3 regions of the Lactococcus sp. LG1074 genome follow, and region 1 is predicted to be linked to each of the others. Evidence: riboswitches for the same ligand, from Rfam matches in the RefSeq annotation. Region 1 holds a riboswitch; each other region holds the start of a gene.

What was found. A riboswitch is a leader RNA that binds a small molecule or an ion and turns the genes downstream of it on or off. The one in region 1 is predicted to bind lysine.
Region 2: another riboswitch for lysine. It lies ahead of J0J36_RS09600 (amino acid permease); the one in region 1 lies ahead of J0J36_RS07675 (diaminopimelate decarboxylase).
Region 3: another riboswitch for lysine. It lies ahead of J0J36_RS02190 (ABC transporter permease subunit); the one in region 1 lies ahead of J0J36_RS07675 (diaminopimelate decarboxylase).

What each region holds. Positions count from the first base shown of each region.
Region 1 is NZ_CP071293.1:1,537,107-1,545,214, forward strand. Features, by position in the region: gene J0J36_RS07650 (aspartate kinase) at 1-738, opposite strand, end outside; gene J0J36_RS07655 (aspartate-semialdehyde dehydrogenase) at 735-1,727, opposite strand; gene dapD (2,3,4,5-tetrahydropyridine-2,6-dicarboxylate N-acetyltransferase) at 1,893-2,591, opposite strand; gene dapB (4-hydroxy-tetrahydrodipicolinate reductase) at 2,685-3,395, opposite strand; gene dapA (4-hydroxy-tetrahydrodipicolinate synthase) at 3,395-4,258, opposite strand; gene J0J36_RS07675 (diaminopimelate decarboxylase) at 4,456-5,733, opposite strand; lysine riboswitch at 6,100-6,272, opposite strand; gene J0J36_RS07680 (pyridoxal phosphate-dependent aminotransferase) at 6,538-7,701, shown strand; gene J0J36_RS07685 (glutamate decarboxylase) at 7,855-8,108, opposite strand, start outside.
Region 2 is NZ_CP071293.1:1,920,867-1,928,974, forward strand. Features, by position in the region: gene J0J36_RS09595 (hypothetical protein) at 61-273, opposite strand; lysine riboswitch at 488-664, shown strand; gene J0J36_RS09600 (amino acid permease) at 740-2,203, shown strand; gene dnaX (DNA polymerase III subunit gamma/tau) at 2,235-3,893, opposite strand; gene J0J36_RS09610 (hypothetical protein) at 3,906-4,526, opposite strand; gene J0J36_RS09615 (GAF domain-containing protein) at 4,539-5,018, opposite strand; gene J0J36_RS09620 (hypothetical protein) at 5,075-5,368, opposite strand; gene J0J36_RS09625 (DUF2089 family protein) at 5,370-5,636, opposite strand; gene J0J36_RS09630 (chorismate mutase) at 5,776-6,045, shown strand; gene J0J36_RS09635 (hypothetical protein) at 6,038-6,469, opposite strand; gene glnA (type I glutamate--ammonia ligase) at 6,534-7,874, opposite strand; gene J0J36_RS09645 (MerR family transcriptional regulator) at 7,931-8,108, opposite strand, start outside.
Region 3 is NZ_CP071293.1:453,054-461,161, reverse strand. Features, by position in the region: gene J0J36_RS02210 (cell division protein FtsQ/DivIB) at 1-730, opposite strand, end outside; gene murG (undecaprenyldiphospho-muramoylpentapeptide beta-N-acetylglucosaminyltransferase) at 730-1,824, opposite strand; gene murD (UDP-N-acetylmuramoyl-L-alanine--D-glutamate ligase) at 1,826-3,187, opposite strand; gene J0J36_RS02195 (amino acid ABC transporter ATP-binding protein) at 3,327-4,064, opposite strand; gene J0J36_RS02190 (ABC transporter permease subunit) at 4,065-5,636, opposite strand; lysine riboswitch at 5,725-5,892, opposite strand; gene J0J36_RS02185 (HAMP domain-containing histidine kinase) at 6,032-7,522, opposite strand; gene J0J36_RS02180 (response regulator transcription factor) at 7,610-8,108, opposite strand, start outside.

The DNA.
Region 1 (8,108 bases):
CAGCACACTTGCCCCCATATAAGACAATTCACTCAACTCTTCATAAGTCAATTCACTGATCGTTGCTGGATTGTTAATAATACGCGGATCTGCCATCATTACACCTGATACATCTGTCCAGTTTTCATATTTATCAGCACCTAAACAGCTTGCCAGAATTGCGCCTGAAATATCTGAACCACCACGACTCAAAAGTTTGATTTTTCCATTTTGGAAAGCACCGTAAAATCCTGGGAGAACAATTCTCTCAATTCCAGAGAATTGTTCCTGCAACAAACGTTTTGACATTTCCAAATTGATACGACCGTTACCTGAAAAGGAAATTACTTCAGCCGCATCAATAAATTGATAGCCCAGATATTCCGCCATTAGATGCGCTGTAAAATACTCGCCACGACTCACCAGATAATCCTCTGTAAATTGACCCGAATCCAGCTCACATTTAAGTTTCTCTAAATGTGATAAGATGTCGTATTTAAGCTGCAATTCTTCTTTGACTGCAACAAATCGAGTGACTAAATTATCCCAAAGTGCTTGGTAAGAAACACCGTGTTTCACATGAGCCGCAATGAGATAGAGCAAGTCGGTAACCTTATCATCAGATGGATTTTTACGTCCAATCGCTGAAACAACGACAATTTTTTTCGTTTCATCTTGGCTGACAATATTTTTTACTTTTTGAAATTGGCTTTCTGTAGATAAGGATGAACCGCCAAATTTTGCAATAGTTAATGTCAAATTAAATTCTCCTGGATCATATGTTCCGCAATTTGAATTGCATTTAATGCTGCGCCTTTACGGATATTATCAGCTACGCAGTAAAAGAGTAAACTGTTTGCTTGCGCCAAATCTTCACGAATACGTCCAACATAAACATTATCATTACCATTTGCGATTGTTGAAACTGGATATTCATGATTTTTAGGGTTATCGATAAGAGTTATACCTTCTTGGTTTGAAAAAACCTCACGAACTTCGCTAAGCGTGAAAGGCTGATCCAATATTACCTGGATACTCACACCGTGACTGTTTATTACTGGAACACGTACACAAGTTGCTGAAACAGCCAACTCTGGCTTATGTAAGATTTTACGTGTTTCATTGACCATTTTCATCTCTTCTTTGGTATATCCATTTTCAAAGAAAACATCAATTTCAGGAAGGGCTGTTTCAGAGATATTATATGGATAAAATTCTGGTGCTTTGCCTTGACGTGTCCGAAGTAAATCGTCACGACCTCTCTGTCCGCTTCCACTTACTGCTTGGAAAGTTGTATAGTTCACTTGTAAAATACCAAAGGCTTTCTCCAAAGCATAAAGCGGTAAAACAGATTGAATCGTTGAACAGTTAGGATTGGCAATGATTTTATTCATTTGCGTATCTTGGATGTTAATTTCTGGGACAACCAGGCCAATTTCAGGTTTTTCACGCCAAACTGATGAGTTATCAATGACAACCAACCCTTTTTCTCGTGCAATTGGGGCAAAATGTTCAGAAGTATCTCCGCCAGCACTAAAAAGGGCAATATCATAACCATTAAATGAATCAGCCGTTAATTCTTCAACTACGTATTCTTGACCCGCAAAAGACAAAACTGAACCTGCTGAACGACTTGAGGCTAATAATTTCAAATTTTTAATTGGGAAATTTCTTTGTTCTAAAATATCGAGAAAAGTACGACCAACAAGTCCAGTTGCACCCACAACACATATATTATATTTTTTCATTTTTATCCTTTCTTCTTTGGATATAAGATACTCGAAGATAAAGTTCGTACACTCTAAAGTTAAATAACTTTGGTGCTATTTGAAGTGCATGGACGATATACTCCATTTATTAATAGCGTACGAAGCATCATGTATGTTGATAAATAGTCTATCCTTATGGCAATTTTACAAATTTCTCAACGCTTCTTCCAGTGCAGTTTTTTGCTGTGTTTGGGCATCAATTTTCTTGATAATACGGGCTGGCACACCAGCAACAACTACATTTTCAGGAACATCTTGTGTCACAATAGCACCGGCCGCAACAACTGAACCTGAACCAACTTGTACACCTTCAATAACCACTGCATTTGCACCCACAAGTACATTATCCCCAATACGCACAGGCACAGATGAAGCTGGTTCAATAACTCCAGCAAGTACTGCGCCTGCACCAATATGGGAATTTTTACCAACTGTTGCACGTCCTCCTAGAACAGCACCCATATCAATCATTGTACCAGCCCCAATTTCAGCACCTATATTAATAATTGCTCCCATCATGATTACTGCATGATCACCAATTACGACATGTTCACGGATAATTGCGCCTGGCTCGATACGTCCATTGACATCGCGAATATCAAGCAAGGGTACAGCTGAATTGCGGCTATCAAGCTCCACAATATAATCTTTATTTTCAGTCATGTCAGCCAAAAGCGGTTGAATCAAACTCCAATCCCCAAACAAAGTATTGCTGATTTTGATGATTTCTTTTGATATTTGACCTGTCAATTGACCTTCAAAAGTTACTTTAACTGTTGTTTTTTTCTCAGCATTTCCAATATATTGAATAATTTCTTGAGCCGAAATTTTTTGTACTTCCATAAATCTCCTTCTTGTGAGTAATCCTATAAAAACTAAGTTTTTTAAGGAATATCCAAAATTTATTTTATTGTTTCTCTTCTATAAAAATAGGACTTAATTCACTCCGTCTTTTCCAAAAAGAACTTCCTCCATTGAATACATCCCACTTTCTTGATGAATAAGCCAATTCATCCCTGTGATCGCCCCTTTTACAAAAATCATTTTCGAAAGAGCTTCATGCTTAATCGTAAGAAGTTCGTCCCTTCCTGCAAATATTACTTCATGTTCACCAACGATTGTCCCCCCTCGAACAGCATGTACTCCAATCTCTTTCTTCTCACGTGGCTTTATACCTGAACGTCCATGAACAACTTTATAGTCCAATGTTTCATTGATACTGTCAAGCAACATCTTTGCCGTACCAGATGGTGCATCTATTTTTTTATTATGATGTTTTTCAATGATTTCAATATCAAAACTGTCCGATAAAATATAGGTCATTTCTTTGACTAAACGATTCATCAAGATAACTCCAATACTAAAATTGCCACTAAATAATACAGGCATTTTTTCAGAAAGGTGATCAATTGTTACCTTTTGTATGTCGTCAAAGCCTGTTGTGGCAATAACTGTGGCTGTTGGATGCTTTTCTAGATATTTAGCAAGATTATTGAGATTCTCAGGGTGTGAAAAATCAATGATCACATCGAATTTTTCTTCTGGAATATCCTTTGTTAAGGATACGACTGTTAATTCATGCTCTTTTTCTAGCTCTGCCGCAAGCAGCCCGCCCATTGTACCTGTTCCAATTTGTAAAACTTTCATTATAAAATCTCCAATTCTTTAAGAAGTTGAATTTTTGCCGTTTCGGATGGCTCGTCAAGTGGCAACCGAACAGAACCGACATTATAACCGAGTTGATTCATCACAAATTTGACCGGAATTGGATTTGCTTCTATAAATAAGCTGTCAATCAAGTTCAAATATTTTTGTTGCAGACTCAAAGAATGAGCTGGGTTGGTCGCAAAAGTTTCGATTAACTCCTTAACTACATCTGGCATGAAGTTAGCCCAAACACTGATTACACCCGAAGCGCCTAAACTCAGGCATGGAACTATCATATCGTCATTACCACTATATAATGCAAAATTATTAGAAAGATAGCGGCTAATTTTTTCCACATAGGCAATATCGCCTGATGCTTCTTTTAAGCCTGTAATATTCGGGTGTTTCGCCAATACTTCTACGGCTTCAACAGAAAGATTCACTCCTGTTCTACCTGGTGCATTGTACATGATAATCGGAATATCGACAGACTCCGCAATCTTAGTAAAATGCTTTAACATCCCTGTTTCATTGGTTTTATTATAATAAGGGGTAATCACAAGCAAACTATCCGCACCTAACTTTTCAAATGCTTGAGCAAATTCCACTGCTTGTGCTGTGTTATTACTTCCTGCTCCAACATTGATATGAATACGTCCAGCAACCTGTTTAACTACAAACTCAACGATTGCTTTTTTCTCCTCAAAGCTAATCGTCGGTGCTTCTCCTGTTGTGCCTAAAATAGAAATAGCCGCACTTCCATGGCTAATCTGAAATTCAATCAGCTCAGCTAATTTTTCAAAATTTATAGAATTATCATCATTAAAGGGCGTGATGAGCGCCACAATTGAACCTTTAAGCATTATTTTCTCCTGTAGATTTATTTCAGAAACCTTTGATGAGTGTTGCGATAGAAGAAAAGGAAACTACTCATCGTATAATTTTCTTTCTCTTGAAAATCATCTCCTCTTCGCCTTGTTTTTACTCCACTCCTTTAATTTGTATCCAAATATTATTTATGATTTTATCAGTAGTTAGAAGTAAAAGCTTTTACAAGCGTTCACCAGCTAATTCCCGGTAAGATTTCAAACTCAAAGCCATCCAATGTTGCAAAATAGTCTTCAGGTCGCTCTGCCCGTCGAATCATACGCGTGCTCCCATCTTGCTGAAGCAATAATTCGGAACTTCGTAATTTTGCATTATACTGATATCCCATCGAAAAACCATGCGCACCTGTGTCATGAATGACTAATAGGTCTCCCTCATCAATCACAGGAAGTTCGCGCTGCCTGGCAAATTTATCATTGTTTTCACATAATGAACCAGTCACGTCAACAATTTCTTTCACTTTATCTTCCTCCTTTCCTATAACAGTAATCTGATGATAAGCATCATAAAATGCTGGTCTCATCAGATTAACTGCGCTCGCATCCACACCAATATACGTCCGATATGTTTGCTTTCTATGCAAGACACGTGTGACCAGTAAGCCATGAGGCGCCAACATAAAGCGTCCAAGTTCCGTATAAATTTTGACTTCCCCTAGGCCATTGGCAGTTAGAACTTCATCATAAACACGATGTACTCCTTCGCCGATGACAGCAATATCGTTAGGAGCTTCATCTGGACGATAATTAACGCCGATACCACCAGAAAGATTTATAAAATCAAGAGAAACGCCTGTTTTTTCACGAATTTCAAGTGCTAATTCAAATAATTGCTGTGCTAATTTTGGATAATACTCATTTGTCACAGTATTTGAAGCCAAAAAGCTATGCATTCCAAATTTCTTCACACCCAACTTTTGCAAATCTCTAATTCCCTGAATTAGTTGGGCTTTTGTCATTCCAAATTTTGATTCTTCAGGATTATCCATAATTTTGGTACCCATTGTAAAAACTCCACCAGGGTTATAGCGTAAGCTCATTGTTTCGGGAAATTCAAATCCTGCCAATGTGGATAAAAATTCAATATGGTTGTATGCATCAATATTAATCGTAGCCCCTAGCTTTTTGGCTAATAAAAATTCTTCAGCTGGAGTGTCATTTGATGAAAACATAATTTCAGACTTATCAAAACCACATTTATTTGCCAGTATAAGTTCAACATAGCTCGCGCAATCAGCTCCACAGCCTTCTTCTTGCAAAATTTTCAAAATTGCAGGCGTTGGTGTAGCTTTTACCGCAAAGAATTCTTTGAAACCTTTATTCCAAGAAAATGCTGTGTTTAGCGCCCTTGCTTTTTCACGAATTCCGTGCTCGTCATACAAATGAAATGGTGTCGGAAATTCTGCAGTAATTTTATCTAATTGATTTTTAGTAATAAATGGTACTTTCATTTCATACTCCTGTGGACTTGCTATGCAAATCTTTATCTGAAGATTTCGGTGATTTCAATGCTCTGGAGGGTTGTCAAAAATTGTAACTGAAAGAAGGAAGATTTTACTTTTAGTCTACCAAATGATATTTTTTCCCATCTCAATCTTTAACTCTGTCTCCAGTGCCCTTTGACCACTGATATAATGAGTTTCGATGTAAGAAGCAGAGTTTTTCTTATTCGTTGACTCGCTAAAACATTATTCTATCGTTGTCGCGCTTCAACCTGCAAACTCACATCATATAAAAACAAAAGGCACTTGTAAGTACAAGCGCCTTTTATGTCGTCATGAAAATAGAGTTAAAAAAGAATTCTATATTATTCGGTTCGATCACTTAGCGCCAGACTTATTCAAGTCCGAGTGGTATAGGTGTTTCCTATACCCCCACGCTAGCCAGATACCTCTGTTGCTAACGTTCGGCAATGATTACCTTTCGTACACGGTCGTCGGATGCCTCCTCTCGTGTAGTACTCATTTGCATTGCTACCTCTAATTTATTTTTCACAATTATAATATTTTCAGTATTGTTTGTCAATTGAAAACTTTTCAAATTTTTAGTATTGACTTATTTTTTTCTTTAAAACTGCTTTAAATCAAGGTTTACAAGGTGTATTTTTTATCTGAACTTCCGAATCTCCAAAATATTTTGCAACATTGTTTTGTGAATTTTTAAAATAAAATGCTATAATACAAATTTAAAACGACGAATATACGGAGTTTTTGCTTGAAGCCAACTTTAACTATTGACCTGCGGAGGTGCTATGTATGGATTTATCAAATAAATTTAACACTAATCTTGGAAAAATTGAAATTTCTAAAATTCGTGAATTTGATCAGGAAATCTCCAAAATACCGAATGTTTTGAAATTAACACTTGGTGAACCAGATTTTCCGACACCTGAACATATCAAAAAAGCTGCAATTGATGCGATTGATGCCGATGAAAGTCATTATACTGGCATGCGTGGCCTGATTGAACTCCGTCATGCAGCCAGTCAATTTGTAGCTGAAAAATACAATTTACATTACGATGCTGAAACAGAAATTTTGACCACAGTTGGTGTCACAGAGGCGATTGCTACTTGTCTCCTTTCAATTATTGAACCTGGCGATAAAGTTCTAATCCCAGCACCTGCTTACTCAGGTTATGCGCCTGTAGTAAGCTTAGCTGGCGGTCAATTGGTCGAGATTGATACCACAACTGATAAATTTGTCTTAACTCCTGAAAAACTTGAGCAAGTATTGAACGAAACCGAGAATATCAAGGCTATCATCCTTAATTATCCTTCAAATCCAACGGGCATAACTTACACTCATGCCCAACTTAAAACACTTGCTGAAATCATCAAAAAACATGAAATTTTTGTCCTTTCTGACGAAGTTTATTCTGAAATTAACTATAGCCAACATGTACATACTTCTATTTCGACCTTTTTACGTGATCAAACTTTTGTACTTAATGGCCTTTCAAAATCACATGCGATGACGGGTTGGCGAATGGGGCTGATTTTTGCACAAAAATACTTGATTGATCAGCTTGTAAAAACACACCAATATCTGGTTACTTCTGCCTCAACACAATCGCAATGGGCAGCAGTTGAAGCTCTGAGTAAAGGAAAAAATGATGCTGAGCTAATGAAAGCCGAATACCTCAAACGGCGGGATTACATTATTGAGAAGATGACTGAACTTGGCTTTGAAATTATCAAGCCAGACGGGGCTTTCTATATTTTTGCCAAAATTCCAGCAGAATATAACAGCAATTCTTTTGAATTTTTATATGATTTTGCAAAGAAAAAACATGTAGCATTCATTCCAGGCTCAGCCTTTGGCCAATATGGTGAAGGTTATGTCCGTTTGTCCTATGCAGCTTCAATGGAAGTGATTAAGATTGCTATGGAGAGATTGAAAGAATATCTTTCGGAATAACTTACTATTATGGTTGTGCTATACTCAGAGTTTATCTTTGCTTTAATGTAAACCTTCTCAAAAAAGACGAGATTTTTCTCGTCTTTTTTGTTATGTATTCATTCTTGTTATTAATTAACGAAAATAGGTTTGGCTTGTAAAAAAGAGATTGTTTTAATGTGTAAATCCATATACTTTATTTTTAGGATTATTATGGTATTTAAGATGTGCCTTATTCAAAAATTCAATAGCTTCTTGCATATCTTGCACGTAATTGTATGCCATATTCATTCCAAAATCCGCTCGAATTACTATCCGTTGTATAATATTATCCTCTAAGTTTTTTGGTAAAGGATAGGCTGGCACTTGCCATCCTTTCATTAATAAACGATCGGCTAAGTCGTATAAATCCCAGTCACAATTTCTGT
Region 2 (8,108 bases), 380 kb from region 1:
TATTATAAAATAAAAAATAACCCTCTGCCTCTGCAGAAGATTTCTCATCATTTTTTATTATTAAGCGACTACATCAAGCACATTAGCTGGAATGTAGCGATACTCACCTTCTTTCGATTGATAATAGCCAAGCTTTTTCACGATAAAATGCAACTTGCAACGGCTATCAAAGCGCTGGTATAAGTGGGAAATTTCCCCTTCCTGGCTACGGGTTACGCATACTATTTTTTCTCCCGCGTAAGTTGGAGATACATATTTTGGGGTAAACGTCATTGAAAACCACCTCCAGATATAATTGAGATGAAAACGCAATCATCTCTTCTTATACTATAACTCTTTTTAATCTCTAAAACAAATGTCTAGATTTTTAATGGCTAAACATTAAAAAATCTGTAATTTTAAACAACAGCATGTATAATTATTCAAATCTAGTAGGCTCGTCCTTGACATCCCTCTCAAATTAATCTAAAATATTCATAAATACTTAATAAACGATAGAGGTCGCAACCAATAATAAGCTAAGCAGAGCTAGAGCATGCTGAGAAGTTTAGCCCAGGAGCGGTTGCCGAAAGAGAAGTTATGCTCACCGACTTTTCTTGGTTTAGCGGGAAATACCTGTTAAACTGTCGTGGTCTAACTATGACCATGATGCGCTATTCGGATGAAAGATCTTTCTGACGTTTAGCAATCTCTAGGGATTGCTTTTTGTATTAATATTTATAAATTTAGGAGAGAAGTAATGGATAATACTTCAAATAATGAGGCCACGCCATCCACGCAAGTTAAACGTGGCCTTAAACATCGTCACTTAACAATGATTGCCTTAGGAGGAACTATTGGTACCGGGCTATTTGTTGCATCAGGCGCAACGATTTCTCAAGCTGGACCTTTAGGCGCGTTAGTTGCCTATGTCGCCATTGGGCTCATGGTTTTCTTCCTTATGACGTCTTTAGGTGAAATGGCTTCCTATCTTCCAGTATCAGGCTCTTTTGCTTCTTTCGCTGACCGTTATGTAGATAAAGCTTTCGGCTTCGCTATGGGATGGAACTATTGGTTTAACTCAGCAATTACTGTAGCGGTTGAGGCAGCTACAGTTGGTGTTATTATGCAGTTCTGGTTGCCCCATGTGCCCACATGGATATGGTCGACTATTGTGATTGCGCTCATCCTCTTGGTTAACCTCATTTCAGCTAAAGCTTATGGTGAAGCAGAATTTTGGATGGCGACAATTAAAGTCATCGCTGTTATCGCCTTTATCGTGATTGGTCTCGCAACAATTTTTGGAGTTATGAGTTATAAGCCAGATGTGGCACGCAATCTTTCTGCTGGAGGAAATCATGGTTTTGTCGGTGGTATTGGAGGTATGATTGCTGTCTTCATGATTGCAGGCTTCTCTTTCCAAGGTACAGAAATCGTTGGTATCGCAGCCGGCGAGTCAGAAAACCCTGAGAAAAATGTACCCTCAGCGATTAAACAAGTCTTTTGGCGGATTATTATTTTCTATTTCCTCTCAATATTCGTAATCGGTGCCTTGGTTTACTATAAAGACCCAAGTCTTCTCCGTGCAGCAACCCAAAGCGACATTACCGTTTCTCCATTTACCTTGGTATTTGAACGTGCTGGCTTAGCTGCTGCTGCATCCGTTATGAATGCTGTCATCTTAACCTCGGTTATTTCATCTGCCAATTCTTGGTTATATGCTGCTTCTCGCATGCTTTTTGGTATGGCAAAAGAGGGGCATGCACCGAAAATCTTCGCTAAAACAAATACAAGCAACGGGGTACCAATTTATGCAATTTTAGCGACTGTTGCCATCGGTCTTTTGGCCTTCTTAACAAGTATCTTCGGAACTGAGATTTATTTCTATTTGGTCGCTGCTTCCGGTTTATCTGGTTTCTTGGCTTGGATTGGAATTGCTATCTGTCATTTCCGCTTCCGCCGTGCTTTTATTAAACAAGGTCACAAACTTTCTGAGTTAGGCTACCATGCTAAATGGTTCCCTATTGGGCCAATCATCGCTCTTATTCTTTCAATCATTATCGTTATCGGGCAAATTACTACCGTAACGATGAATGCGCAAAGCATCATTACAACCTACCTTGCTTTACCTCTCTTCTTGATTTTATATTTCTCTTACAAAATCGTGAAGAAAACAAAACTTATTCCGCTTGAAGAAGTTGATTTAAGCCGTGATATTGATTAAAACGAATATAAAAACGCCATAAGGCGTTTTTTTAGTCGTTGATTATCTTCACTTTTTCACCAAAAAATTCTTTGGCCTTACTTACAAGAACTTCTTCTTCTTCTGGCTCAGATTCCGTATCTTTTGTAACATGCTGCTCCCCTTTTTTAAGGCTTAAGACATACTCTTGACGTACAGCCTGCCAATCTTGCTCTGCTAAAGCAATAATCTCAGGCGAAAATCCCAATATTGATGACATTAAATTGCCAAAAGTTAATTGTAGGTTTTCATTTTCCGTAACACGCTTTGCTAAATTACCATGAGGAAAAGTAACTACCACAAAATTGCTTGAGGCTGCCACGGGGGCAGTATTATTGATTAAGGCACGGTCTGAAGGTTTGGTAAAGCTGGAAACAATCTCAGGCCATGCACCAAAAACTGCTTGACGAGCTTCGTTGGTCGCTTCCTTTAAAGCTTTAAAAACCAAATCTTGATTTACAGTGTACTTTTCGGTGACTGTTTTCGTTTTCACTTGCTGCTTAATTTGAACTTCTTGACTGACAGTGGATACCACCGTTTGGCTGCCCGTTTCTGCCACTTTAGCTTTTAGCTCTGCAACTTCTGCTTTTAAAGCCTGAAGCTCATGGTTCAAACTTTCCGGAACTTCCTTATCTTCCGCAGAAGAATAAGCACCTGCATCTACAAGACGCATCGTCATCACATCAGCAGCAATTTTACTCTGTGTTGTTTCTTTAATAATTTTCAGAGACTCAATCGCAATATTGATCCATTGGTAAAGACGAGGTCGTGGGATTTCATTATTTTCCCGCAAAAGCAAATCACGGAAATAAGTTAAGAGATCTTCCGTAAAACGTAACATATTTTTACCTTCAAGAAAGATTTTCTCCAAAGCATCAAGTGCAGTTGGTCCATCTGAAGCGATCAATGCTGCAACATAAGAGACAAGCGCTTCATTGGCAATGGAGCCTGTCACTAAAAGAGCATCCTTCTCTGCAAGCTTGCCATCAGAAAAACTTAAGGCCTGATCCAATAAACTCAAGGCATCACGCATTCCTCCCTCGGCAGATTTTGCAATGACATCAAGTGCCGCATCTTCAAACTCAATCTTCTCATCAGCTAAAACTTCTGCTAAGTGCTGACGAATATCATTTGTTGTGATAGCTTTAAAAGCAAATCTTTGCACACGACTAATAATTGTTGCCGGAATTTTTTGAAGCTCAGTTGTTGCTAAAACAAAGACAACATTATCTGTAGGCTCTTCCAAGGTTTTCAGTAAAGCGTTGAATGCTCCCGTTGAAAGCATATGAACCTCATCGATAATATAAACCTTATAAGTTGCGCGACTGGCTGCATAGGTTGATTTATCTCGAATCTCACGGATTTCGTCAACCCCATTATTCGAAGCAGCATCAAGTTCAATCACATCTTCAAGGCTGCCTTGGGTAATAGCTTGACAAATATCACAAGTGTTACAAGGCTCTCCCTCTTTCTGATTAGGACAGTTAATTGCTTTGGCAAAAATTTTTGCCGCGGAAGTTTTTCCTGTCCCACGTGGACCACTAAAAAGATAAGCGTGGGAAATCTGCCCATTAACGATAGCATTCTTTAAGGTTGTGGCCACCACTTCTTGGCCAACCATCTCATCAAATCTTTGACTACGGTATTTTCTATATAAAGCTTGGTAAGCCATTTTTCATTCCTTCTAATAAAGGTCTGGCTCTGCGCCAAGACCGAGCTCTTCATTGATTCGGAAAAGAACATCACGCGCCAGTATAGACTGATCAATATCGGCAGCGTTATAATTTTTCATTGCCTTGTAAATAGCCCAAACGCGAGCGCGGATGACTGTTGCCTTATCGGCTTCAGCGGCGGAGAAAAATATCTTTCTTTGTTTCTCATCAAATATTTCCCATGCAATAGTCAAATCACAGGCTGGATCGCCAACTATGGAAGCTGTTGTTTCAGCCACTCCCGAAAATTTGTCGGCCATCTTCCACACGGTATCTAAGTTCAAATCCCCATGTAACACGACCGCGGGCTTAGTCCATGGATTTTTAGAAGCTTTATCCCAATACAAGCGCAGACCTTCTACAGGTGCAATTCTTTTCATTTGATCCAACAGTGTCAAAAATTCAGCTTCGATGACCGGCAACATTAAGGCTGGGCTTTCGGCTCCCGTTGCTTCTAATTGGTGCAACTGATACACAAAGTTACCCAAATCTTGAGCAAATGCTTTAGGTTGAGCCAAAGCATTAAAACCTACAGGCTTCACCTCACTGGTACCAAATTTATCTGCTATAAAGTTATTTACTGTTTCCTTCATTGTTTACCTCGCTCAAAAAAATTTCCAATCAGTCATATCTGACAAAATGTGGCAAAATTCTTCAAGATATTTTTGATCGACATCATCATAAAAGGAAGTTTCTGAAGCATCCAAATCTAAAACTCCTTTTAATTCGCCATCTTTAATAATCGGTACTACAATTTCTGACAGTGCTCGGCTGTCACAAGAAATATAGTTTTTATGTTCTTTAACATTGTCAACAATCAATGTTTGGCGTTTTTCTGCGGCTTCACCACATACTCCAGCGCCTAACTTTATTTCGACACAAGAAACCCCACCTTGAAAAGGACCTAAAATAAGTTGTTCGCCGTTGTACAAATAAAACCCTGCAAAGACTTGATTAGGCAAGAAGTCATTAAGAAGAGCTGATGCGTTGGAGAGATTTGACAATGTATAGTTTTGTGTTGAAAGTAAACCTTTCAATTGTAGGTTAAGGAGTTCATATCCTTCAATTTTTTCGCTTTTATTCATCTTATAATTATAAACTTAACCCACAATAGAGTCAATACTTGCGGTTAAATTATCTCTTATTTTCTTTTTGAAATATCTTTGGCTTTCATTTTCTCTAACTCTTTATTTATCTTGCTTTTTCTTGACTCTTTTCCTCCTTCATACAGCATGATTAAGACAAAGAGTCCAACAAAGGGCATCACAATATCTTTAAAATTAAACCCGAGAGCACCTCTGTATAAGAAAACACCTACAGCGGCCAAGAAAGCAAGCGGAAGTATGGCACCCAAGTACTTATTTTCCCTATAACCCGCTAATGTCTGAAATGCGATAATGACTCCAATTATTGCTATATCCATTAAATGATTCATCTCAAATCTCCCTATGTTTTCTTATAATCTCTTTTGCACTGCTCAGACTCACTTTTTCATCAATAACCATTTGCATAATACTCACTTCAAAGGAATCCTTTTTAGTGTCATTCAGAGCAATTTTCTCAATTAAACGGTCTACACGCAACCGCACTGTAGGATAACTCACCCCATAATACCTGGCCAACTCTTTCAAAGAACCCGATGCAAAAATAAATTGTTTGATAAATTCTTGTTCTTCATCTTCCAGATTAAAAAACCAATCCATAATTTCTCCAACCTTAATATTATTTATTAAAGTTTAACATTATTAAAGTCGAAAGACAAACTTTTTCATTTTAATAAATGTAGATTGCTTTTTTTATTTAAAAATTGTCCTCCAGAAGCTTTTGTGTCATAATAAAAATATGACTTTAGAAAAAACCCGTAAAGAAATTGATGCACTAGACGATCAAATTATTGCGCTTTTAGAAAGACGCATGTCCTTGGTTGACGAGGTAATCACAGCTAAGGCAGAAGAAAATAAAAATGTCTACGATGCGGATCGAGAATACTTTATTCTCGAAAAGATAAAAAAAAAGACAGAGAAACTCCAATACGAGCCAGCTATCCACTCTATCTATAAAGAAATTATGAAACGTTCCCGAGAATATCAAGAAAAAAATCGCTTTAAATAGCGATTTTTCCTTTCATACTTGAACGTAATGCCATATATTCTAATTGTGGCAAGTCCAAGAGAACTACCTTGCTACTTTCGATTAAACCAGCCGAGAGTAGAGTATTCAAAAAGCCCTTAATTTCAGTTGTACCTAATTCAAGACATTCTACGAAAATGATATGTTGAGGAGCTTTCAGTTGATCAAGCAATACCTCAAAATCTTCTGGTTGAAGTGCAACTTCTGGGTCTTTGCGATTAACAACCGTCAAATCTTCATTCTCCGACAAGTATTTGGATGCAAAGTCCTCAAACAGGTCACCATCAGCAGCTGCTTCCTGCGGTCCAGATACTGCATAAGCTCCTCTCTCCAACATTGCAAGTTTTGCAACCTGTCCATAGTCTAATTTATCTATAATATTTTTTAAATTTTCTTTTATATCCATATGTATAGTTTAGTCTTTTTAGTATAAAAATTCAAAAAAAGCATCTTAAAGATGCTTATCTCTTTTAGTAAAGTTCCAAATAGTTATCGATTTCCCATTGACTTACAAATTGTGCATAGCTCGCCCATTCGATTTTTTTAGCTTCCACAAAGTTAACCAAAACATGCTCACCTAAGGCAGCTGTTACTACTTCATCTTCACGTAGTGCCTTCACAGCATTGTGTAAAGTCGACGGCAAGTCTGTAATACCATGTGCTTTACGTTCACTTTCGGTCATTACATAAATATTCGCTTCAACAGCTTCTGGTGCGGCGATTTTATTTTCAATCCCATCAAGACCAGAGGCAAGGAGAACAGCCATTGTCAAGTAAGGATTGGCTGATGGATCTACTGAACGAAGCTCGACACGTGTAGACATACCACGGGATGCTGGTACGCGAATTAGCGGTGAGCGGTTACGACCAGCCCAGGCAATGTAAACTGGTGCTTCATATCCGGGCACTAAACGTTTGTAGCTGTTAACTGTTGGGTTAGTGATGGCTGTATAGTTATAAGCGTGCTTGAGCAAACCGCCAATAAAGTAGTTTGCAGCTTCCGAAAGTCCCATATCACCTGCTTCATCATAGAAAGCATTTTGCCCATCTTCTGTGAAGAGCGACATGTTGCAGTGCATACCAGATCCATTAATACCAAACTTAGGTTTGGCCATAAAGGTTGCGTGTAAACCATGTTTACGTGCGATTGTTTTTACCACAAGTTTAAAGATTTGAATATTGTCACAAGCTTTCAATGCATCGGCATACTTGAAGTCAATCTCGTGTTGCCCAACAGCTACTTCATGGTGGCTTGCTTCTACTTCAAAACCAAGGTCAGTAAGGACATTTACGATTTCGCGACGTGTATTTCCTGCCAAGTCGGTCGGTGCGAGATCAAAATATCCACCTTTATCGTTTACTTCCAGTGTTGGTTCTTGATTTTCATCAAGCTTGAAGAGGAAAAATTCAGGTTCTGGACCAAGATTGAATTTTTTAAAGCCTAATTTTTCCATATTTTTAAGATTACGTTTCAATACGCCACGTGGATCTCCTGGGAAAGGTTGTCCTTCTGCTGTATAAACATCACAGATAACGCCAGCTACTTTTCCGTACTCATCTCCCCAAGGGAAGATAATCCATGTGTCCCAATCTGGATAGAGGTACATATCTGATTCATTGATGCGGACAAAGCCTTCAATTGAACTGCCATCAAACATCATCTTGTTGTCAAAAAGTTTGTCTAACTGTTCATCAGTTGCTGGAACTTCTACGTTTTTAAGTGTTCCTAAAATATCGGTAAACATTAGACGTAGAAACTTAATATTTTTTTCTTTGACATCACGACGGATGTTTGCTGCTGTGATTCCCATAATACGGCTCCTTTTAAGAATAAACGATGCTTCAATTTCTTTGATGTAAGTTTTTATTACATACGCGGCTGGTTAAAATGAGTTGATGTTGGATGTCCGAAGCGCCCTTGCTGTGCAAATTCACGTTCTAAAGCAAGATGTACTTCACTGATAGAGAGATTTTTCATAGCTTTTTTCTGTCTTTGAGCATAGATACGCTTAATATCAGCGATATTATTGCCTTCTGACAGTAAA
Region 3 (8,108 bases), 910 kb from region 1:
AGGCTGTAATAAACTTTTCGACTTCTTCATCGGAAAAGTTTTTTAGTATCGGAAGGCTCGAAAGTTTATCCTTAGCTATTTCTTGATTCTTGAGGATATGACCACTTTCTAACACTTGGTAAGTTTTACCCTTTTGTTCTACATAAGCAACTTTTTCGAACTCCGTGACTTTAGCCTCGATATTATTAGGAAAACTTACGTGCAAGTTGACAGATTTGACACGTGGAAATTGTTGAACAATACTGTTCTCAATAGCTCTTTTATTTCTGAGCACACCATAAATCCTATCCGTTGGCTTCAAACGTGAAGCCTGTACGATAGATTCAAAAGACTCATTTTTATTACCTGAAACCGTAAATGTCCCAATTTTGCTTATCGGGGACACCGCGTAAATCGAAGTTAAAAACAATAAGATTGCCAAGAATAAGACGGGCCACATCTTTTTGAACACTTCGAAACTTCCTTCAAAAAAAGAAGGTTCCGGTTCTTGTTCTTCAAAATCCTCAACAAAATCATCTGAGTATCCTTGCTCAGACTCTTCTGCTTCTACAAAAGATTCTTGTTGCTCGATTTCTTCCTGAACTTCAGGAGAATCTGCTTCACTATCTTCTTTTTTCTTAAAAAACTTCCGTTTTTTGGGTTCTTCAGACTTCTCTTGATTTTCATCTGCTTTGCGGCGCTGATATTCAAGATGTTTCTTTTGCCAAGGCGTAAGGTTTTCTTCACTCATTATTTTTTAATTTCTTTCACAAGTTGATATAGTCGATCGCTAGCATCAGGTACTCCTGCTTTTTCACTGGCTATAGACATAGCTTGGTAAAGCTCTTCGTCAGAAAAGATTTCAGAAATGCTGGCAAGCATTATATCTGCTGTAAGATCGACATCTTTAATCATCTTAGCAGCACCGATATCTACAAGAGCTTGAGCATTCTTTGTTTGGTGGTCTGCTGTGACATTTGGACTAGGTACAAAAATCGTTGGCAAACCAAGTGCAGTAATTTCAGCAATCGTTGTCGCACCTGCTCGACATAATATTAAATCTGATGACGCAAGAACTTCGAGCATATTTGAAATATATGGACGAATCGCTATATTTGCAGCATCAGCATATTTTTCAAACTCTTCATGATCTTCATCAAAGTAGATTTGTCCTGAGGCATAGACGATTTGGTAATCCGCTTCTGCAAACTTTGGTAGAGCAGCTTTTACCGCCTCATTAATTGTTTGAGCGCCTCGTGACCCTCCAAAAATAACTACCGTTTTCTTACTTTTTTGAAGTTGATATTCTGTTTCCAGAATATCGGTAGCTTTTAAAGTTGCAACTTCCTGAGCACGTGGATTACCAGCAAAAACTGTTTTGGATTCTGGGAAGAAGGGCTTGGCTGCTTCAAAGGCGACCGCAACTTTGTCCACATATTTACTCAAGAATTTATTTGTAATTCCTGGAATTGAATTTTGTTCATGAACGATAGTCGGCACATTGAGCTTAGCTGCTGCGTAAAGTACCGGTCCAGCCACATAGCCTCCTGTTCCAATAACCACATCAGGTTTAAAATCCTTAACAATTTTCTTCGCATCTGATGTAGATTTCAGGAACTTGTAGATTGTCTTAAAGTTATTTAAAGAAAGGCTACGACGAAAACCTTGTACATCCACAGTTTTAAAGGGCACGCCTGCGGCAGGCACAATCTTACTCTCCAAGCCGCGTTCTGTACCTACATAGAGGATCTCCGAGTCTGGCTCTATAGTTTTCAGATGCTTTATAAAGGCCAGCGCAGGATAGATATGACCTCCCGTTCCGCCTCCAGTTACAATAATTTTCATACTATTTCCATTCACCTTTCAATTCTTCGAAAGCTTTAATAAACATATCCCCACGTTCTTCAAAGGTCTTGTACTGATCCCAGCTGGCACAAGCAGGACTAAGTAAAATAGTGTCCCCCTCTTCCGTCTTATTAAAGATTGCTTTAAGAGCTGTTGCGACATTTTCACTGTGGAGTGTTGGAATCTGCAAGCGATCTGCAAGCTCTTGCAGCTTTGGTGCAGTCTCCCCAAAAAGAACCATACCTTTAATCCCTGTTACAGAATCCGCGAGGTCTTCAAAACCATTGCCACGGTCTAGTCCGCCAGCTAAGAGCCATAAGCGACTGTTTTCAAAACCTGACAAAGCTTTTTCTGTTGCCAGTATATTTGTGGCTTTGCTATCATTGTAGACTTTACGTCCTGCAAGTTCACCAAGATACTGCAAGCGATGTTTCACACCTGAAAAGCTTGTCAGCACTTCAATAATTGCATGATTTTTAGCACCCGAAAGCTTGGCAACAGCTATTGCTGCCAGAGCATTCTCTAAATTATGTTCCCCAGGCAAAGCTAGGTCAGCTGCATCCATGATGAATTCATCTCGGAAATAAAGTTTACCTTCCAGCGCATAAGCGCCATCAACTTTATTTTCAGTTGCAAATGGCACAACTTGAGCTGCTGTGTGCTCTGCTAGAGCACGACATTTTTCCTGATTAAAGTTGAGAATGAGGTATTGCTCGGAAGTTAAGTTTTCTTGAATCCGCCATTTGGCAGCTTCATAAGCTTCTTGAGAGCCATGGTAATCTAAATGCGATGAAAAGATATTGGTAATGAGAGCGATTTGAGGCTTGAAGTCTACAATTCCCATCAGTTGAAAACTTGAGAGTTCCATTACCAAAGTATCTTGAGCACTCGCATGGGCAGCTACTTCAGAAGCGGGAAAACCAATATTTCCTGCTAATTTTGCAGACTGACCATCCGCATTTAAAATATCTGCTATCAGCGTTGTTGTTGTTGTCTTACCATTGGTTCCAGTAATCCCAATAATTGGAGCTTCCGAAACAAGATAAGCAAGTTCAACTTCCGTAACAACTGGAATCTTTTTCTCCAATGCTTTCTTTATCATTGGGTTATCATAACGAATACCTGGATTTTTTACCATAAAATCAAAATCTTCGTCTAAAAGTTCAAGGGGATGGCTACCACAGATAACTTCAATGCCTTCTTCCAAGAGGGCTTGCGCGGCAGGGTTTTCTTCAAAAGCCTTTCCGTCATTTACAGTTACGTGTGCACCTAGAGTATGAAGCAAGCGGGCTGCAGCTTCTCCTGATTTTGCTAATCCGAGGATGAGTACTTTTTTTTCTTCAAAAGTTTTGATTTTTTTCATTGTTCCTATTCTTTCTACTTCCCTCTATTTTACCGCTATTTACCTATTTTTTCAATATAGAGTTTGTATTTGAAAGTTTTACTGTGAAAATAAGAGGTCTTTTGCAAAGAAAAAAAGAGCATAAGCTTGCTCTTTTTATTTAAGCTTTCAAGAAGCGTGAAAGGAAAGCTCGCGTCCGCTCTTCTTTCGGAGCTCCGAAGATTTCCGCTGGTCGTCCTTCTTCAGCAATAACCCCTTTATCCATGAAAATTACACGATCACTTACATCACGCGCGAATTCCATTTCATGTGTAACGATAACCATTGTTAAGCCTGTTTCAGCCAGTCCTTTCATTGTCTGTAAGACTTCGCCTACCATTTCAGGATCAAGCGCTGAAGTCGGCTCGTCAAATAATATCACATCTGGATTCATAGAAATCGCACGAGCAATCGCCACACGTTGTTTTTGTCCGCCGGAGAGTTGTGCAGGTTTGGCATTAGCAAAGCTTGCCATGCCCACTTTTTCCAGATTCTCGAGCGCAATAGTCCGAGCTTCTTCTTGGCTTTTTTTCAATACTGTAACTTGCCCAGCCATAACATTTTCGATAACATTCATATTGTTAAACAAGTTGAAGCTTTGGAAAACCATGCCCAGATGCGTGCGATATTTAGGAATATCGAAGCCTTTTGCTAAAACATTTTCACCTTTATAAATTATTTCCCCACCAGATGGCTTCTCCAATAAATTGATTGAACGAAGTAATGTCGATTTACCACTTCCAGATGAACCAATAATCGAAATAACTTCGCCTTGATTTACCGTTAAGTGAATGTCTTTTAACACTTCATTACTGCCAAATGATTTTTTTAAATGATTGATTTCTAAGATTGCTGTCATTTAAGCGTCCCCCGGTTCTTGTACTTGCATTTGATTTTGGATTGGGACGTAAGCGTCTGGTCCATCCATTTTTCTTTCTACAAAGCGTAGAATACGTGTTACTGTAAATGTTAAGACAAAGTAAATTGCACAGATGACAGCAAAGGTTTGGAAATACATAAAGTTTTGTTGCGCCACTGTTGTCCCTTGGAAAAAGAGCTCAGTTACTGAAATTACAGATAAGACTGATGTATCTTTGATATTAATGACAAATTCATTTCCTGTTGCTGGAAGAATATTTCGCAAGACTTGTGGTAAAACAACCTTGCGCATAGTTTGCCCATGCGTCATTCCGATAGCTTGCGCGGCTTCAAATTGCCCTTGATCCACAGAGAAAATACCGCCACGTACAATCTCCGACATATAAGCACCTGTATTGATGGACACAATAATTAGCGCAGCTAAGGTCCGATCCAAACTCAAGCCAAAAGCTAGAGCTGTTCCATAGTAAAGCACCATTGCTTGAACAATCATTGGTGTACCACGGAAAATTTCAATATAAGCTGAAATAAGCCAGCCAAATACTTTATGTAAAAAGGCTAAAAATTTATTACTAATTTCTGGAATAGTACGATAAACGCCAATAAGAAGACCTAAAACCGTACCAATAATCGTACCAATCAAAGAGATGAATAAGGTCATCCCTGTACCATTAAGAAACTGTTTGCCGTTATCTCTTACAATACTGATAATTTGATCATACCAAGCGCCTTGTATTTTAGCTTCTGGTTGAGCAGCAATCATTTCATCCATCAGTTCTTTTTGGTCTTGAGGTGTAAAACCTGTCAAAAAGCTATTAATTACAGGTAAGTTGGGATCATTTTTACGTAAACCTACTGCGACTGTTGTATCATCAGAGTTTGTGACAAAACCTTTTCCTTCGCCAAATTCAATCATTTTGAAGTCTGGATTTGCTTTCTCTGCTGTCACTCCTTCGGGACGTTCAGCTACATAACCATCGATGGCTCCACTTTGTAAAGCCACACGCATGCTTGAAAAATCTTTCATTGCTGTTTGCTTGTTAACACTTTCAATCTGGTCAATCATGTTATAGTGAAAAGTTCCCAGCTGAGCAGTGATTTTTGCACCAGAGAAGTCTGCTAAACTCGATGCTTGAGCAAAGGGACCGCCACTTTTGACCATCATTACAAGGTTAGATGTGTAATACGGTTCTGAAAAGGCGATTTGTTCTCTACGTTCCGCAGTTGGCGACATTCCTGCAATAATGCCATCGATTTTTCCGGATTTTAGAGCTGGCAGCAAGCCATCCCAACTTGATTTGACGATTACTAATTCTTTATTTAACTTATCAGCAAGTTTTTTTGCAACTTGTACATCGTAACCATTAGCCCATTGACCATCTACACCATCAATAGGGACAGCACCGTTGCTATCATCATATTGTGTCCAGTTAAAAGGGGCATATGCAGCTTCCATTCCGACACGGAACTGTTCTGCACTCACTTTTGAACTACCGATAAATAATACCGTAAACAACGTCGCGACAAGTAAGAATAAGTTTTTTCTTCTCATAATACTCTCTCTTTCATTTTTCCAAATAAAAAGCAACCTTTACACAGAGAGGTTGCTAAACGTTGTACGTGATTCATATTATCAGTAAGTAACGAATAGCACTCCGCAAAACTGCGACAGTTCAGCAAGTATCCCTTGCTGCCCCAACAAACTCACTTGGACGAGTGAATTCGTTTCGGCAATGTCTCCTCCGTTTTACTTCAACGCTTGTCCAGCTCAGTAAAACATCCTATTCATTGCGACCTCTATCATTTTATTTGTATATTGTATTTTAAATCTTAACCTTTTTTTAAACGAATGTCAACAATTTTCTCGAATTATCAAAAAACTCAAGAAATAAGATTAAGATTAAAAGTCTAGCAAGTACTTTTAGATACTCAGTAGGCTTTTTATATTTATTTAATCTTAGGAATTTTTAAAGTAAATTTCGATCCTTCGCCTACAATGGAAGTCACACTGACATCCCCGTCATAGTTTTCCACTATGCGTTGGATAATAGACAGACCAAGACCTGTTCCACCTATATCTCGATTTCGTGCTTTATCGGCACGGAAAAAGCGCTCAAAGACATGTTTTAAATCTTCTTGACTAATGCCATAGCCACGATCCTCAACTGTCGTAATAATGTATTTGTCATCTTCTTCTAGATGGATTTTCACTTCTTGGCGATCTTTAGGCGAGTATTTTATCGCATTATCAATCAAAATTTTTAAGCCTTGTTCATAATGGTTGGGATAAATATGAGCCAAACTACCCGGCGTCAAGTAATTCTCAACAGTTAAATTTAAATCAGGATGAATAAGGAGAAAGTTTTTCTTAAGAAAATTAGAAACTTCTGTTGGATCACAGATCAGATCTTCATCTTGAAAATCAATGCTTTCAAGACGGGCCAATGCAAGCATCTCCTCTAACATCGTTCTCATCGTGCTAACTTCTTCTATACTGGCCTGTAAAGACTCCTCAAGCACTTCAGGATCATTTTTCCCCCATCGATTCAAGAGATTCAAATGACCATCTAAAACTGCAAGTGGCGTACGTAGCTCGTGACTGACATCAGAAACAAAACGTTTCTGCTGATCAACGTAATCGTTAAGCTTAATCATCATATCGTTATAAACAGTCGCCAGTTCTTCAATTTCATCGCCTGTTTGAATCACTACAGGTTTGAAATCCGCCTTCAAATTATTGGCACGTGTAGTAATCGCATCGTGCAAACGCTCTAGAGGCTTGATATAGCGACTTGCCATAAAATAACCGACAAACTGAGCAATAAAGAGAGCAATAATTTCTAAGATAATCAAGGCAATCAGCAGCTTTGTTCGCACGCTGTAATAATAACTCATATCATAGAAAGCCTGCACATAGCCAATCAGTTTCCCTGTTTTCTTAGAATGAACGGGTCGTTCAACCAAATAACCAGAATATTCACCAAATGTACGTACAGCATGAGTAGAATCCCCCACATCTTTCCTTAGCGGGAAACCATACGAATTGGTCGAATAAATCAAATTTTCACCGACATCAAAGACATAAAAAGACTTCCTAGAACCAATCATACTTCCAAGTGTTTCTAGCTCATTTTCTTTTCCCTGACTGGATGCTGTGTAGTCTTTGGCATAAGCCAAATAATTCGCAAGATTGTCCTCCGACAGTTTGCTTTCCGATTGGGACAAACTTTGCTCAACATTGTCCAGAGCTTTCATCATGTCCTCTTTTTCAGAATTGATGAAGGTTGTTATGGTCAGTTGATAAACTAATACTGTAAAAATAGTGAAGGTTATAAAACAAAAAATCGTATTTGCAAAGGCCCAACGTAGCATGATGCTTCGCTTACGCTCGGGCAGATTTTCTGCTTTTTTCTTCTTCGAATCAAAAAATTTTACCATGTCGCATTTTTCTATTTCTTTACATCGCCATAAAAGGAATAAATCTAGTGGCAAAACCACTAGAAATCTTCTTATATATTCCCTATATTATTTGCGGTCACGCATGACATATCCCATACCACGAACCGTTTGAATATAACTTTCGCGGCCTTCCACGTCAATTTTGTTACGCAAATAGCGGATATAAACGTCAACAACGTTTGTTTCTGTACCTTCTTCGTAACCCCATACTTCAGAAACCAAGTATTCGCGTGTTACGACATCACCCACATTTTGCATCAGGGTCAAAAGCAAATCGTATTCACGACGTGTAAGGTCAATAACTTTTTTTCCGCGATGTACAGTGCGGTTTGTTTTATCAATTACCAAATCACGGAATGAAGTATTGTCTGATTTTTCAATCGTGTGGATATGGTCTTCACGACGGAAGAGTGAACGGACACGCGCTAACAATTCTTCAATTGCGAATGGTTTTGTAATATAGTCATCCGCTCCAATATCAAGACCTGCTACACGGTCCATAGTTGAATCACGTGCAGTCATCATAATAATATGTGTATCTTTTTCACGGCGTAAGCGTCGTGCA